Regions from separate parts of the Pararhizobium qamdonense genome, predicted to be linked through region 3. Evidence: predicted binding sites of a transcription regulator. Region 3 holds the regulator's gene; each other region holds the start of a gene.
What was found. Region 3 encodes HrcA, which represses chaperone genes, less so after heat shock. Its sites were predicted from a motif close to GTTAGCACTCNCNNNNNGNGAGTGCTAAC; they were not measured.
Positions count from the first base shown of each region.

Region 1: a site for HrcA is predicted at 1,812-1,840, ahead of groES (co-chaperone GroES). Genes of this name have one in related genera too.
Region 2: a site for HrcA is predicted at 3,892-3,920, ahead of groES (co-chaperone GroES). Genes of this name have one in related genera too.

Region 1 covers NZ_CP119566.1:3,735,044-3,739,997, reverse strand. The annotation lists gene groL (chaperonin GroEL) at 1-1,390, opposite strand, end outside; gene groES (co-chaperone GroES) at 1,457-1,753, opposite strand; gene chrA (chromate efflux transporter) at 1,923-3,299, shown strand; gene PYR65_RS18340 (TIGR01459 family HAD-type hydrolase) at 3,424-4,272, shown strand; gene PYR65_RS18335 (bifunctional riboflavin kinase/FAD synthetase) at 4,321-4,954, shown strand, end outside.
Region 2 covers NZ_CP119567.1:508,821-513,774, reverse strand. The annotation lists gene PYR65_RS23625 (ABC transporter substrate-binding protein) at 1-1,041, shown strand, start outside; gene PYR65_RS23620 (ABC transporter permease) at 1,077-2,267, shown strand; gene PYR65_RS23615 (ABC transporter permease) at 2,264-3,064, shown strand; gene PYR65_RS23610 (hypothetical protein) at 3,126-3,350, opposite strand; gene groES (co-chaperone GroES) at 3,970-4,266, shown strand; gene groL (chaperonin GroEL) at 4,334-4,954, shown strand, end outside.
Region 3 covers NZ_CP119566.1:4,266,020-4,270,973, forward strand. The annotation lists gene PYR65_RS20815 (SDR family NAD(P)-dependent oxidoreductase) at 1-70, shown strand, start outside; gene PYR65_RS20820 (D-arabinono-1,4-lactone oxidase) at 94-1,329, shown strand; gene grpE (nucleotide exchange factor GrpE) at 1,458-2,072, opposite strand; gene hrcA (heat-inducible transcriptional repressor HrcA) at 2,188-3,246, opposite strand; gene rph (ribonuclease PH) at 3,457-4,176, shown strand; gene PYR65_RS20840 (VOC family protein) at 4,317-4,736, shown strand; gene rdgB (RdgB/HAM1 family non-canonical purine NTP pyrophosphatase) at 4,777-4,954, shown strand, end outside.

The sequences.
Region 1 (4,954 bases), 530 kb from region 3:
TGATCGAACCTTCATCGCCTGCGTTTTCAGCGATCTGGCGAACCAGCGACTGAAGTGCCTTGCGGATGATGGAGATACCGGCGGTCTGATCGTCGTTTGCGCCCTTGAGGTCGAGAACGATCGAGGCACGCAGCAGAGCCGTACCACCACCAGGAACGATACCTTCCTGAACGGCAGCGCGCGTTGCGTTCAGCGCGTCGTCGATACGGTCCTTCTTTTCCTTCACTTCGATTTCGGTCGCACCGCCGACGCGGATGACGGCAACGCCGCCAGCGAGCTTGGCAAGACGTTCCTGCAGCTTTTCGCGGTCGTAATCGGATGTGGTTTCTTCGATCTGGCCCTTGATCTGAGCAACGCGGCCTTCGATTTCGGCCTTCTTGCCAGCGCCATCAACGATGGTGGTGTTTTCCTTGGAGATCGAAACCTTCTTCGCACGGCCGAGCATTTCGAGCGTGACGTTTTCCAGCTTGATGCCGATGTCTTCGGAGATAACCTGGCCACCGGTCAGGATCGCGATGTCTTCGAGCATGGCCTTGCGGCGATCGCCGAAGCCCGGAGCCTTGACGGCAGCGATCTTCAGGCCGCCACGCAGCTTGTTGACGACGAGCGTCGCAAGCGCTTCGCCTTCGACGTCTTCCGAGATGATCAGGAGCGGCTTGCCGGTCTGAACGACGGCTTCGAGAACCGGAAGCATGGCCTGCAGGTTGGAGAGCTTCTTCTCATGGAGAAGGATGTAAGCGTCTTCCAGCTCGGCAACCATCTTTTCTGGGTTGGTCACGAAGTAAGGCGAGAGATAGCCGCGGTCGAACTGCATGCCTTCGACGACTTCGAGTTCGGTTTCGGCAGTCTTGGCTTCTTCAACCGTGATGACGCCTTCATTGCCGACCTTCTGCATCGCTTCAGCGATGTACTGGCCGATTTCCTTTTCGCCATTGGCGGAGATCGTGCCGACCTGGGCCACTTCTTCCGAAGTGTTGATCTTCTTGGCCTTGGCAACGAGGTCCTTGACGATGGCTGCGACAGCGAGGTCGATGCCGCGCTTCAGGTCCATCGGGTTCATGCCGGCTGCAACGGCCTTGCCGCCTTCGCGAACGATGGCCTGGGCGAGAACGGTCGCCGTCGTCGTGCCGTCACCGGCGATGTCGTTGGTCTTCGAAGCAACTTCGCGGACCATCTGGGCGCCCATGTTTTCGAACTTGTCTTCGAGTTCGATTTCCTTGGCGACGGAAACGCCGTCCTTGGTGATGCGCGGTGCGCCGAAGGACTTGTCGATGATGACGTTACGGCCCTTCGGACCGAGCGTGACCTTCACTGCGTCTGCGAGGATGTCGACGCCGCGCAGCATCTTTTCGCGCGCGGTACGGCCGAACTTAATTTCTTTGGCTGCCATGTTAAAAACTCCCGGGCTGGTGCCCAATTGGTTTTATGGAAAGTAAACGGGTGGAAACCGGCTGGATCAGCCGATAATGCCCATGATGTCGGCTTCCTTCATGATCAGAAGGTCTTCGCCGTTGAGCTTGACTTCGGTGCCCGACCACTTGCCGAACAGAACGCGGTCGCCAGCCTTGACGTCGAGCGCGACGAGCGTGCCCTTGTCGTCACGGGTGCCGGTGCCGACGGCGACGATTTCGCCTTCCTGCGGCTTTTCCTTGGCGGTATCTGGAATGATGATGCCGCCCTTGGTCTTTGCTTCAGACTCGACACGGCGTACGACGACGCGGTCATGCAGTGGGCGGAAATTGGTGCTTGTCATTGTCTAATCCCTCGATCAAATGACTTCACGGATCGTCTTTGCGATCCGATGGATGGATGTTAGCACTCCTCTTGTCTGAGTGCTAGCGGCTTGGAGATAAGGACGGCCGCGAGATGAGTCAAGAACGGCCTATCGAAAATATTTCATCGATCATGGTTATCTGACCGGCATGCTCTTGCCCCAACAACACGACCTGAATGTGACACCCGCCCATCCGTCCTTCGCTGAGGCTGCAAAAGTCTGGGCGCGGATCGGTGTTTTGAGTTTCGGCGGCCCGGCAGGCCAGATCGCCCTGATGCACCGCGAACTGGTGGAGGAACGCCGCTGGATTTCGGAAAGCCGGTTTTTACATGCGCTGAATTTCTGCATGCTGTTGCCGGGGCCGGAAGCCCAGCAGCTCGCCACCTATATCGGCTGGCTGCTGCATGGCACGCGCGGCGGCATCGCCGCGGGACTGCTGTTTGTCCTTCCCGGCTTTTTCGTCATTCTCGGCCTGTCGTCGGCCTATGCGCTGTTTCAGCAGACGGACTGGCTGACCGGCCTGTTCTTCGGCCTGAAGGCGGCGGTGCTGGCCATCGTCATCGAGGCCGTCATCCGGGTCGGCCGCCGGGCGTTGAAAACGCGGTTCGCGCTCCTCGTGGCCGTGCTCGCCTTTGCCGCGCTGTTCTTTTTTAATCTGCCGTTTCCGCTTGTCGTCCTGGTTGCCGGCATCGCCGGATACGTCGCCACGCGCCTGCAGCCGGCAACGGGCGAAAAGGCCGTTGCGGCGGCGGCAAAACAGGCGCTTGCCGACCGTCCATCGGTCATCGACGGCAGTTTTCGCGGAGGTGCGGCAAGCTGGACGCGCACATTCCAGGTTCTCTCCACCTGGCTTCTCCTGTGGATCGCGCCATTCCTCGTCATCGGCGCAGCGTTCGGGTTCTCTACCGTCTACACCGATATCGGACTGTTCTTCTCGAAAATGGCGGTGGTCACCTTTGGCGGCGCCTATGCGGTGCTGGCCTATGTGGCGCAGCAGGCAGTGGAGACCTATCATTGGCTGAAACCCGGCGAATCGCTCGATGGCCTGGCGCTGGCAGAAACCACGCCCGGCCCGCTGGTGCTGGTTTTGTCCTTCGTCGGCTTCATGGCCGCGTTTCGCGCGCCGCTTGGTTTTGAGCCGCTGCTGTCGGGCATGCTCGGCGCGGCGCTGGCGACCTGGGTGACGTTTGTGCCGTGTTTCCTCTGGATCTTTCTCGGCGCCCCCTATGTCGAGACCCTGCGCAGCAACAGGGCGCTGTCGGGCGCGCTGTCGGCAATCTCGGCGGCAGTCACCGGCGTCATCCTCAATCTGGCCGTCTGGTTCGGCCTGCACGTGGTTTTTTCCGGCGTGGGGCGTTTGGAGATCGGCCCGGTTTCCATGCCGCTCCCCGTCTGGGACACGTTCCAGCCGGCGTCCTTTTGCCTCGCGCTTCTGGCTGCCGTGCTGTTGTTTTTCTTCAAGCGCGGCGTTGTGCTGACGCTCGCCATCTGCGCGGTTGCCGGTTGGCTGGTGCGCGGATTTTAGCGTCCAGGACCTGTCTGACGCCGGAAACCTTGGAATTCCGCCGCCATTTTCCCGATGAAGACTTGTGTTTTTACCGCCTGCCTGCGATGTCAGCCCGACCATTTCTTTTCTGCGGGAAGCCAGCATGGCCGTTCGGATCAACAGTTTTCGCGACATTGCCAGCCGCTATGATGTCGTGCTGTGCGATGTCTGGGGCGTGCTGCACAATGGCGTGGAGGCTTTCAAGGGGGCCTGCGAGGCGCTGACCGAAGCGCGCGCCAAAGGCCTGACCGTCGTTCTCATCACCAATTCGCCGCGCCCGCATCCCGGCGTCATCGTCCAGATCCGCGGCCTTGGCGTGCCAGACAGCGCCTATGACCGCATCGTCACATCAGGCGACGTCACCCGCGCGCTGATTTCGGCTGGACCCAAGAAGGTGTATTTCATTGGCGCCGAACGGGACCTGCCGCTGCTCGAAGGTCTCGGCGTCAACCTGGTTTCGTCCGAGGAAGCCGAGATCGTCGTCTGCGCCGGCTTTTTCGATGACGAACACGAGACGGCCGAAGACTACCGCGCCACGCTGTCCAGCCTTGCCAAGCGCAAGGTTCCGTTCATCTGCGCCAACCCCGATCTCGTCGTCGAGCGTGGCCACAAGCTGATCCCCTGCGCCGGTGCCATCGCCAAGGTCTTTGAGGAACTGGGCGGCGAAACCCGGATTTCCGGCAAACCCTATGTGCCGATCTACCGCGCATCCCTGTCGGAAGCCAAGGCCGTGCGCGGCGGGCTCGACCTGACGCGGGTGATCGCTGTCGGCGACGGCATGCCGACGGACGTCAAGGGCGCCCAGGATTTCGGCCTCGACCTGCTTTATATCAGCGCCGGTATTCATGCCGCCGAATATATGATCGGCGAAAAGACCGATGAGGCCAAATTGACGGCATTCCTGAAGAGCGAGGGCGCCACGCCGAAATGGTGGATGCCCAGGCTCTCGTGACGGATTGGCGTGATCGACTTTGACTGAAGAGATGGCTGGCGCACGGACATGACGGTTTTTCATCGCAACGAAACCCGCGAACCCCTTCCGGAAGCCCTGCGCGGCGGGGTCATCGCGATCGGCAATTTCGATGGCGTGCATCGCGGCCATCAGTCGGTACTCGACAGGGCGCTGGAGGAAGCGCAAAAGCGCGGCGTGCCCGCCCTGGTGCTGACTTTCGAGCCGCATCCCCGCAGCGTGTTTCGCCCCGACCAGCCGGTGTTCCGCCTGACGCCAGCGCCGCTCAAGGCCCGCATCCTCGAAGGCATGGGCTTTGCAGCCGTCATCGAATATCCGTTTGACCGGACGTTTTCGCAGCTGTCCGCATCCGATTTCATCCGCTCGATCCTGATGGACTGGTTGCATGCCAGCCATGTGGTCACCGGGTTCGATTTCCATTTCGGCAAGGGCAGGGAAGGCGGCCCGGCCTTCCTGATGGCTGCTGGCGGTGAAAACGGCTTTGGCGTGACGCTGGTCGATGCGTTCCGCGACGAAAGTGCCGCAGTGATTTCCTCCAGCCACATCCGTTCGCTGCTGGGCGAGGGTGACGTATCGCAGGCGGCCGGCCTGCTCGGCTACCGCTATACGGTGGAATCGGAAGTCATCGACGGCAAGAAGCTCGGCCGCACGCTGGGCTATCCGA
Region 2 (4,954 bases), on a different replicon from region 3:
AATCAATTCTTCCATTATTCCGCCGCCGTCGCCGGAGCAATCCTGTTGCTGTCCGGCACGGCCTCTGCCCGCGACCTGACGGTCGTCGGATGGGGCGGCGCCTTGCAGGAGCAACTGCGCCTCAATTTTTTCGATCCCTACAGCAAGGCGATCGGCAAGCCGGTTCTCGAAGACAGCTGGGATGGCGGCATCGGCATCCTTCGCACGAAAACCGCCAATGGCGATGGCGGCTGGGATGTGGTGCAGGTCGAATCCGAGGAGTTGGAACTTGGATGTCAGGAAGGCCTGTTCCTGAAGCTGGACGTGGCCGCGATCGCCAATCCCGATGATTTCCTTCCCGGCAATGTCCACGAATGCGGTATCGGGGCAGGATCCTACAATTTCGTTTTGGGCTTCGACAAGAAAGACGGCAATGCAGCACCCGGCGGCTGGGCCGATTTTTTCGACCTGCAAAAATTCCCCGGCAAACGTGCTTTGCGCCAGGGCCCGAAGGGCAATCTGGAAATCGCGCTGATGGCGGATGGCGTAGCGCCAGCCGATGTCTATTCTCTGCTCGCGACCCCGGAAGGCGTGGACCGGGCCTTCAAGACGCTCGACAGCATCAAAGCCAATTTGGTGTTCTGGAAAACCGGCTCGCAGCCTGCGCAGATGATGGCGGCAGGCGACGTCGCCATGTCGTCGTCCTACCATAGCGGCCTGGTAAACGCGATCCGAAAGGACAAGCTGCCCTTTGGAATCGTCTGGAACCAATCGCTGACGACAACGGACAGCTGGGTGATCCTGACAACGACGCCGAACACGCAAGAGGCTTATGGCCTGTTGAAATTCATGACCAATCCGGATGCGCAGGCAAGGCTCAGTTCCTTCCAGCCGATCGGCGTCAGCATGAAATCCGCAATCGATAAGGTCGATCCCGAAACCGCGCCGTATCTGCCCACCTTCCCGGACAATGCGAAAAACGTCATGACGCTCAATGCGTCCTTCTGGATCGATCATATCGACACGCTGACGGAGCGCTGGACGGCCTGGGCCGGACAGTAATCGGATAGTCACGCAGAGATCGGGGAGATTTGACAATGGGCAGTGTGATCACGGATAGCAACGCCAATATCCGCCGGCGGGCGCAGCTCAAGGCTTACGCCCTGATCGCACCGCTCGCGCTGCTCTTGCTCCTCACCTTTGCCATACCGCTCGGCTTCATTCTCACCCGGTCTGTGTCCGATCCGGAACTGGTGGAAACCCTGCCGAATTTGAGCGGAGCGCTTGCTGCCTGGGATGGTAAAAGCGCTCCGCCGTCCTCGCTGCTGGATGCGGCGCGCGCAGACCTCGATCAAGTGGAGCCGCAGAAACTTGCGGCTGTGGCCCGCAGGCTCTCCTATGAGGGCTCAGGTTTTCGAAGCCTGCTGACCAGTACCAAGCGAAAGCTGAAGACAGATCCGGCCACCGCCTTCAACGATCCACTCTGGCAGAACCGCGAAACCTGGCAGGCCATGAAGCGCGCCGTCGGGCCGGTGACGGATTACTTTCTGCTGGCTGCCATCGACAAGAAACGCGATTATCAGACAGGAGTTCAGGACAGTTTCAACCGCAGCCTTTACACCGGCATCATGGCCCGGACCTTCGTCATGGCCATCGTCGTCACCGTGGTTTGCCTTTTCCTGGCCTTTCCGCTCTGCTCTTACCTTGCGCGGCAATATGACCGGTTGCGCAATATCCTCTTGCTGTTCGTGCTCCTGCCTTTCTGGACGGCGGCACTGGTGCGCAACACCGCATGGATGATCATTCTTCAGGACAGGGGCGCGATCAATCAGGTTCTGCTGTCGCTCGGCATCATCGAAACCCCGCTCTCGCTGATGTACAATCGCGGCGCGGTGATCGTCGCCATGGCGCATGTCATGCTGCCTTTCATGATCTTTCCGCTGCTGGCATCGATGCGCTCCGTCGATCAACGGCTGCTGATGGCGGCGTCGTCGCTGGGGGCCGGACCTGCCATGACATTTTTGAAAGTCTATCTGCCGCAGATCATGCCCGGCGTGATGGCCGGAAGCCTGATGGTGTTTATCGTCACGCTCGGGTTCTACATCACCCCCGCTTTGCTCGGCGGACCGGCCGACCAGATGATCAGTTACTATATCGCACAGTTCACCACCGCTACGCAGAACTGGGGCATGGCGGCGGCGCTCAGCGTCATTTTGCTCATTGCCACCGGACTGCTCTATCTGCTCCAGACAAGCCTCAGCCGCCGCTTTCAGGGAGGTGCCCGATGATCAAGTCCAGGAAAAAAACGCCGCTGATTGATCGTCTTAACGCCATGTTCGGCTGGCTGGTGCTGGTTTTTCTGGCAGCGCCCATTGTCCTCGTGCTGGTGCTGTCGTTCAGTCAGGATAAATACATCACCGTTCTGGTAAGCGGCTGGACGCTGGATTGGTACGCGGAGTTCATCAACTCTCCCCGCTGGATGGCGGCCCTGACAAACAGCCTCATCGTCGGCGTCGCATCGACAGTCCTGTCCGTCATTCTCGGCAGTGCCGCCGCCATCGGGCTTTCCCAGCCCGGACTTGCCTGCCGCAGGCTGATCGAATTCCTGCTGGTCGCGCCAATGATCCTGCCTGCCGTGGTGATCGGCGTCGGCATCTATTTCGTCTTTGCAAGGATGGGGCTGACGGGAACAATGACCGGGCTGATCCTCGCCCACACGACACTTGCAGTGCCGTTCGTCGTCGTGTCCACTGGTGCCGCACTCGCCTCCTTCGACCGGCGGCTGCTTCAGGCTGCCGCAAGTCTTGGTGCAACCCCGGCAATGACGTTCCGCAGGATCACGCTTCCGGTCATCGCGCCCGGCATGATGTCCGGCGGCCTCTTTGCCTTTGCCACGTCGCTGGATGAGGTGGTGGTCACACTGTTCGTTGCGGGGCCCGGTCAGCGCACCCTGCCGCGTGAAATGTTCACGATGATCCGCGAACAGATGACCCCGGCCATTCTGGCGGCCGCCGGCGTTCTCATGCTGCTGGCAACGCTGTTCATGATCCTGTCACTGGCAGTGTCGCCAAAGTCCAAGGGGTGACAGATGAGCTGTCCTGACACCCCGTCATTCTGCCGATGTTTTCACCGGCGGCATTGGTCCATCAACGCTGCAGGAGCACGCGCTGCTTGACATGCGCTTCCCATGTTGCCGCAGCCTGTGTTGCGGCCTGCTTGTTGTGAAATGCAAAAGTGTGGTGGCCGGTTGCGCGGCTTGCGGGGCTGAAGGGCACCGCATCATACTCCGTCCCTTCGTTGATCCCCACGGATTGAAGGACCGCTTTGATCTCGTGCACAAAGCGTCCGGTAATGGCAAAATCAACGTTCATGAAATTTCCTTTTCGGTGCATGCCAAGCCGCTGGGCCTGTCATAGATGTGGAGTGTCTGCGGTGCTTCCCGGCCCAGCATTGCAGCCCTTTGACGGGAGACCAGGTCTTCAGTCGCTCGCGCGCTTCTTCGGATCTGCAGGCTTGACGGTGACTGGCTTGTCTGGCGCTGGAACGTCTTCCTGCTTCAGCTCGGCTTCAGTCTTAGGGCGAAATTTGATCATGTTTCTGGTCTTTCGGGGCTTGGCTCCGGAAGGTCGGGAGCTGGTGTTTTCGTCATGAAAACCAAGTTGAAACGCGCTGTCCGGCTAGAAATACGCACTGGAAAACGCGATATAGGCGCAGAGAACCAAAGACAAAGTCAGCGTCCAGCGAATGAAGAAAAGCACATATTGAAACTGGTAAATGGAATCGAAGAGTGATTTCATCGCCGGACTCCCGTGATAAATCGGATATTCGATCCTTTAGCACAGAAAACCGGATTTATGTTTTAATTATTCGAGCACACAGGAATTGTAATTCTTGGCAGCGGGAGCATTGAATGCTGGCACTCCCAAATGGAGAGTGCTATTCATCCCGCAGGGGAAACGCCATCCGGCTGCGCCCAAAAGGAATATAGACATGGCTGATACCAATTTTCGTCCGCTGTACGACCGCGTCGTCGTGCGCCGTATCGAAGCCGAAGCAAAGACCAAGGGCGGCATTATCATTCCGGATACCGCCAAGGAAAAGCCGCAGGAAGGCGAGATCGTCGCCGTTGGCACCGGCACCCGTGACGAGGCCGGCAAGATCATCGCGCTCGACGTCAAGGCCGGCGACCGCATCCTGTTCGGCAAGTGGTCGGGCACCGAAGTCAAGCTCAACGGCGAAGACCTTCTGATCATGAAGGAAGCCGACATCATGGGTGTTATCGGCTGATCTCAGCCTCGCCCATCCATTTCCCTTTCATGAAGACCATTGGGCGATGCGCCCGGGAGTTCTTTCTATGGCTGCCAAACAAATCAAATTCGGCCGTGACGCGCGCGAAAAGCTGCTGCGCGGCGTCGATATTCTTGCGGACGCCGTCAAGGTCACGCTCGGCCCCAAGGGCCGCAACGTCATCATCGATAAATCCTATGGCGCGCCGCGCATCACCAAGGATGGTGTAACGGTCGCCAAGGAAATCGAGATCGAAGACAAGTTCGAAAACATGGGCGCGCAGATGGTGCGCGAAGTGGCCTCGAAAACCAATGACATCGCCGGCGACGGCACGACGACGGCGACCGTGCTCGCCCAGGCCATCGTTCGCGAAGGCACCAAGGCGGTTGCTGCCGGCATGAACCCGATGGACCTGAAGCGCGGCATCGATCTGGCCGTAACGGAAGTGGTCAAGGGGCTGGTGGCCAAGGCCAAGAAGATCAGCACGTCCGAGGAAGTGGCCCAGGTCGGCACGATCTCCGCCAATGGCGAAACCGAAATCGGCCAATATATTGCCGATGCCATGCAGAAGGTCGGCAATGAAGGCGTCATCACGGTTGAAGAGGCCAAGACTGCCGAAACCGAGCTGGAAGTCGTCGAAGGCATGCAGTTCGACCGCGGCTATCTCAGCCCGTATTTCGTGACCAAT
Region 3 (4,954 bases):
GGCGAGCGACGAATCCAGCTTCGTCAACGGCACGCATCTGTTCGTCGACAATTGCTTCACCGCGATGTGAAGACCAAAGGGGAGAACGGGACCATGATGGAATCAGGCGGCCACTGGCGCAACTGGGTGGGAAATCAATCGTGCATCGTCCGGCACCGGGGCGCGCCCGATAGCGAGGCGGCGCTGGCTCAGATGGTGCGCGAGGCAACGTCGAACGGGCTGAACGTACGCTGCGCCGGCTCCGGGCATTCGTTCACTCCGGTGGCGCTGACCAGCGGGCTGCATCTGACGCTGTCTGGCCTGCAGGGCATCAGCCATATCGACACGGCTCGCAAGCGCGTCTCCGTCCATGCCGGCACGACGATCAACACGCTCGGCAAGGCCTTGAAGCGCAGCGGTCTGTCGATGATCAACCAGGGCGATATCGACAGCCAGGCGCTGGCGGGCGCACTCACCACCGGAACGCACGGCACCGGGCTTACGCTTGGCAACATGGCCTCGCAGATCGTCGGGATGCGGCTGGTGCAGCCGGATGGCAGCATTCTCGCCATCGACGACAGCGAACCGGACATGCTGAACGCCGCCCGCGTTTCCATCGGCATGCTCGGTGTCATCTCCGAAATCACCCTGCAGGTGATGGACAGCTATAATCTGCATGAAAAACTGTGGCGCTGCACCTTCGACGAATGCATGGAGCAACACGACGAACTGGCTGCCAACCACCGGCATTTTGGCTTCTTCTGGTGCCCGGTGCCGGAAAGCCGCCATTGCTACTGCCTGCCGGATACATCCTCCGTCTCGACCACGGCGAGCCTGTCCGATGTCTGCGAAATGAAGACGATCGACATCACCGATGCGCCGCCGATGGAAAGCGCGTTCGAGAAGATCGCCTATTCCTCGGAAATCTACCCGATCGAATATGTGCCGAATTTCCACGAGCTGGAATATGCCGTGCCGGTTCAATACGGCAAGCAGGCCTGCACCGAAGTGCGCAAGCTGATGCTGGAGAAACACCCGACCTGCATCTATCCCATCGAATACCGCTTCACCGCCGGCGACGGCGGCTGGATCAGCCCGTTCTTCGAGCAGGATTCGATCACGCTCTCGGTCTCCGGCCAGCCGGGCACCGACTATTGGAACTACCTGAAGGATGTCGATGATATCCTGCGCCAATTCGGCTCCCGCCCGCATTGGGGCAAGCTGCATTTCCTAGGCAACGGGGACGTGGACGCGCTCTATCCGCGCGCCGGGGATTTCAAGGCGCTGCGCAACAGGCTCGATCCGGAAGGGCGGTTCCTGAACGATCATCTGAAGCAGTTGTTTGGGTAACCCACCTCCCCCTTGAGGGGGGAGGTCGCCGCGAAGCGGCGGGTGGGGGTGACCGTCAGGGACGCGTGAAGCGTCACCCCACCCCGGCACTCACGTGCCGACCCTCCCCCTCAAGGGGAGGGTAAAGATCAAACCGCCGGTGTTTCTTCCGCCGCAACGATCTTCGGGCCGCCCTTGGCGACGCCGACCATGGCGGGGCGCAGGACGCGTTCGCCGATGGTGTAGCCGGCCTGAACGACCTGGACGACGGTGTTGTTGGGCACTTCCGTGTTCGGGACTTCGAACATCGCCTGGTGGAAGTTCGGGTCGAACTTCTGGCCGACGGGCTCCAGCTTCTGGACGCCGTGGCGCTCCAGCGCCGACAGCATGGCCCGTTCGGTCATCTCCACGCCTTCGATCAGCGCGTTGAAGCCGGCATCGCCGGATTCGCGGGCTTCCGTCGGAATGGCATCGAGCGCGCGGCGCAGGTTGTCGGAAACGGCAAGCATATCGCGGGCAAAGCCGGCGACGGAATAGGACTTGGCATCCTTGACGTCGCGGGCGGTGCGGCGGCGCAGATTGTCCATTTCCGCAGCCAGGCGCAGGTAGCGGTCGCGCATATCGGCCGCTTCAGCCTTGGCAAGCTCCAAAGGATCCGGCTCGGAAACGGCAGCATCGACCTGCTCATCGGCAGCTTCCGCATAGGCGGCAGCTGCTTCGTCCGCGTTCGCTTCCGCACCGTGTTTGTTCATATCGTCGGTCATGACGGTCTCCGCACTGTCAACATGTCTAGGATTTGGTCTCGATATCGAGCTTTGAAGCCGAAAAATCAAGGGTACAATCGAAAGCTGCCGGAAAAACCGGCCGATCCAGCGCCGGTTAGCGCGACAAACGCGACATCAATTGCGCAGTATAGTCCACCATCGGCACAATGCGCGAATAATTCAGCCGCGTCGGGCCGATGACCCCGACGGCGCCGACGATCTTGTCGTCGCCGTCCCTGTAGGGCGCGACGATCAGCGACGAGCCCGACAGCGAAAACAGCTTGTTTTCCGACCCGATAAAGATCCGCACCCCCGGCCCGCTCTCGGCCAGATTGAGGATTTCGATCAGGCTGTCCTTCTTTTCCAGATCATCAAACAGCATGCGCAACCGGTCGACATCCTCGGCACCCGCCAGCCCTTCGAGAAGATTGGCGCGGCCGCGCACGATCAGCTGCGTCGGCTTGTCATCCGCCTCGCTGCCCGACCAGATGGCAAGCCCGCGCTCGACCAGATCCTGGCTCAGCGTATCGAGTTCGCGCCGGACGGTTTCCTTGACTTTTTCCAGCTGGCCGCGCACCTCGGGCAGGGTCTGCCCGGCGAGATGGGCGTTCAGAAAATTGGCGGCTTCGGTCAGCTGCGAGCTGGTGACGCCGGCCGGAAGCTCGATGATGCGGTTTTCGACCTGGTCATGCTCGCCGACAAGCACCGCCAGCGCCTTGGTGGGCGCCAGCCGCACGAACTCGACATGCCGCAGCACCGGATCATTCTTGGCGGTGATCACCAGCCCTGCCCCGCGCGACATGCCCGACAGCATCTGGCTGGCATCGTTCAGCAAGGTCTCGACCGGCTGGTCGCGATCGGCGCGGCGCACATGCCGGTCGATCGAGGCGCGATCCTCGGCGGAGAGATCGCCGACCTGCATGAAGGCATCGACGAAAAAGCGCAGACCGTTCTGCGTCGGCAGGCGGCCGGCGCTGATATGCGGCGAATAGATGAGGCCGAGCTCTTCGAGGTCGCTCATGACGTTGCGGACGGAGGCCGGCGACAGCGACATTGGCAGGATGCGCGACAGGCTGCGCGACCCCAGCGGCTCACCGCTTTCCAGATAGCTTTCCACGATGCGACGGAAAATTTCGCCCGACCGCTCGTCGAGCGCCGAAAGCCTTTCCCGCATTGCAGATTTATCCAGGACCATTCGAACGCGGGAACCCATGTTGTTGAAGACAATTGAAATATAGTGATCCCAGCCCGGATAGCAAAAGAGAAATTGGCTGGAATGCCCGCCGTACAGCGGCTTTTGGCTCTCCGCCACTCTTTTGGCGCAAATGATTTCCCTTCATCGCAACATAGGTTAGAAGGCTGACAAACATCACAGGAGTTCATGATGCGGCCTTCCGGCAGAAAAACCGACCAGATGCGCAAGGTTTCCTTCGAGCGCAATGTTTCCAAACATGCAGAAGGATCGTGCCTGGTGAAGTTCGGCGACACGCATGTGCTGGTCACGGCGAGCCTGGAGGAAAAGACGCCGCCATGGCTGCGCAACAGCGGCAAGGGTTGGGTCACCGCCGAATACGGCATGCTGCCGCGCGCTACCGGCGAGCGCATGAAGCGCGAGGCGGCATCCGGCAAGCAGAGCGGCCGCACCCAGGAAATCCAGCGCCTGATCGGCCGTTCGCTGCGCGCCGTCGTCGATCTGAAGGAACTCGGCGAACGCCAGATTTCGATCGACTGCGACGTCATCCAGGCGGATGGCGGCACCCGGACCGCTTCCATCACCGGCGCGTGGATTGCGCTGCGCGATTGCCTCGCCTGGATGGAAGCCCGCAACATGATCAAGGTCGAGAAAGTCCTGAAGGACCATATCGCCGCGATCTCCTGCGGCATCTTTGCCAACCAGCCCGTGATCGACCTCGATTATCTGGAGGACTCGGCAGCGGAAACCGACGCCAATTTCGTCATGACCGGCTCGGGCGGCATCGTGGAGATCCAGGGCACGGCCGAAGGCAAGCCGTTCTCGGAGGAAGAATTCGGCACGCTGCTCGGCCTTGCCAAGAACGGCATTTCAGAACTGGTCACCATGCAGAAGCAGGCCATCGGGGGCTGAGGCGTTCATGCGGACAATGCCCCTCATCCGCCCTATCGGGCACGTTCTCCCTGTCCTAACGGGGAGAAGGACCGGACGGCAATCTCTGGCGTCCCCTCTCCCCGCAAGCGCGGAAAGGGCTAGGGTGAGGGGCAATTCGCATGGATAAGCTGACGTTTGAAGGCATTCTGGAAACAGCACTTTATGTGGATGATCTCGATGCGGCGGAGGCGTTTTACGGCTCCGTTCTCGGCCTTGAAAAAATCAGCCGCGCCGGCAACCGGCATATCTTCTTCCGCTGCGGACCCGGCGTCCTTTTGATCTTCAACCCGGCAGAGACGGTCAAGCCGCCGCCGGCAGAGGGACTGCAGGTTCCGCCGCATGGAACGCGAGGCAACGGCCATATGTGCCTGCGGGTGCAGAAGGGCAAGCTTCAGGCCTGGGAAGACAAACTGAAGACCGCTGATATCGCGATCGAAACCGAAGTGCTCTGGCCATCGGGCGCGCGGTCCTTCTATTTCCGCGACCCCGCCGGAAACAGTCTGGAATGCGCCGAGGCCAGCCTTTGGAATATCGACTGACACGAATGGGCAAAAGCCCGCCGGATTGAGAAAGACGCAGATGCGCAAGCTTGAAGACAAGACCCTGATCGTTGCCAGCCACAATGCCGGCAAGATCCGCGAAATCCGCGATCTGATCGGCCCGATGGGCTTTGAAGCCAAGTCGGCGGCCGATCTCAACTTCGTCGAGCCGGACGAGACCGGCACCACCTTCGAGGAAAACGCCACGATCAAGGCGC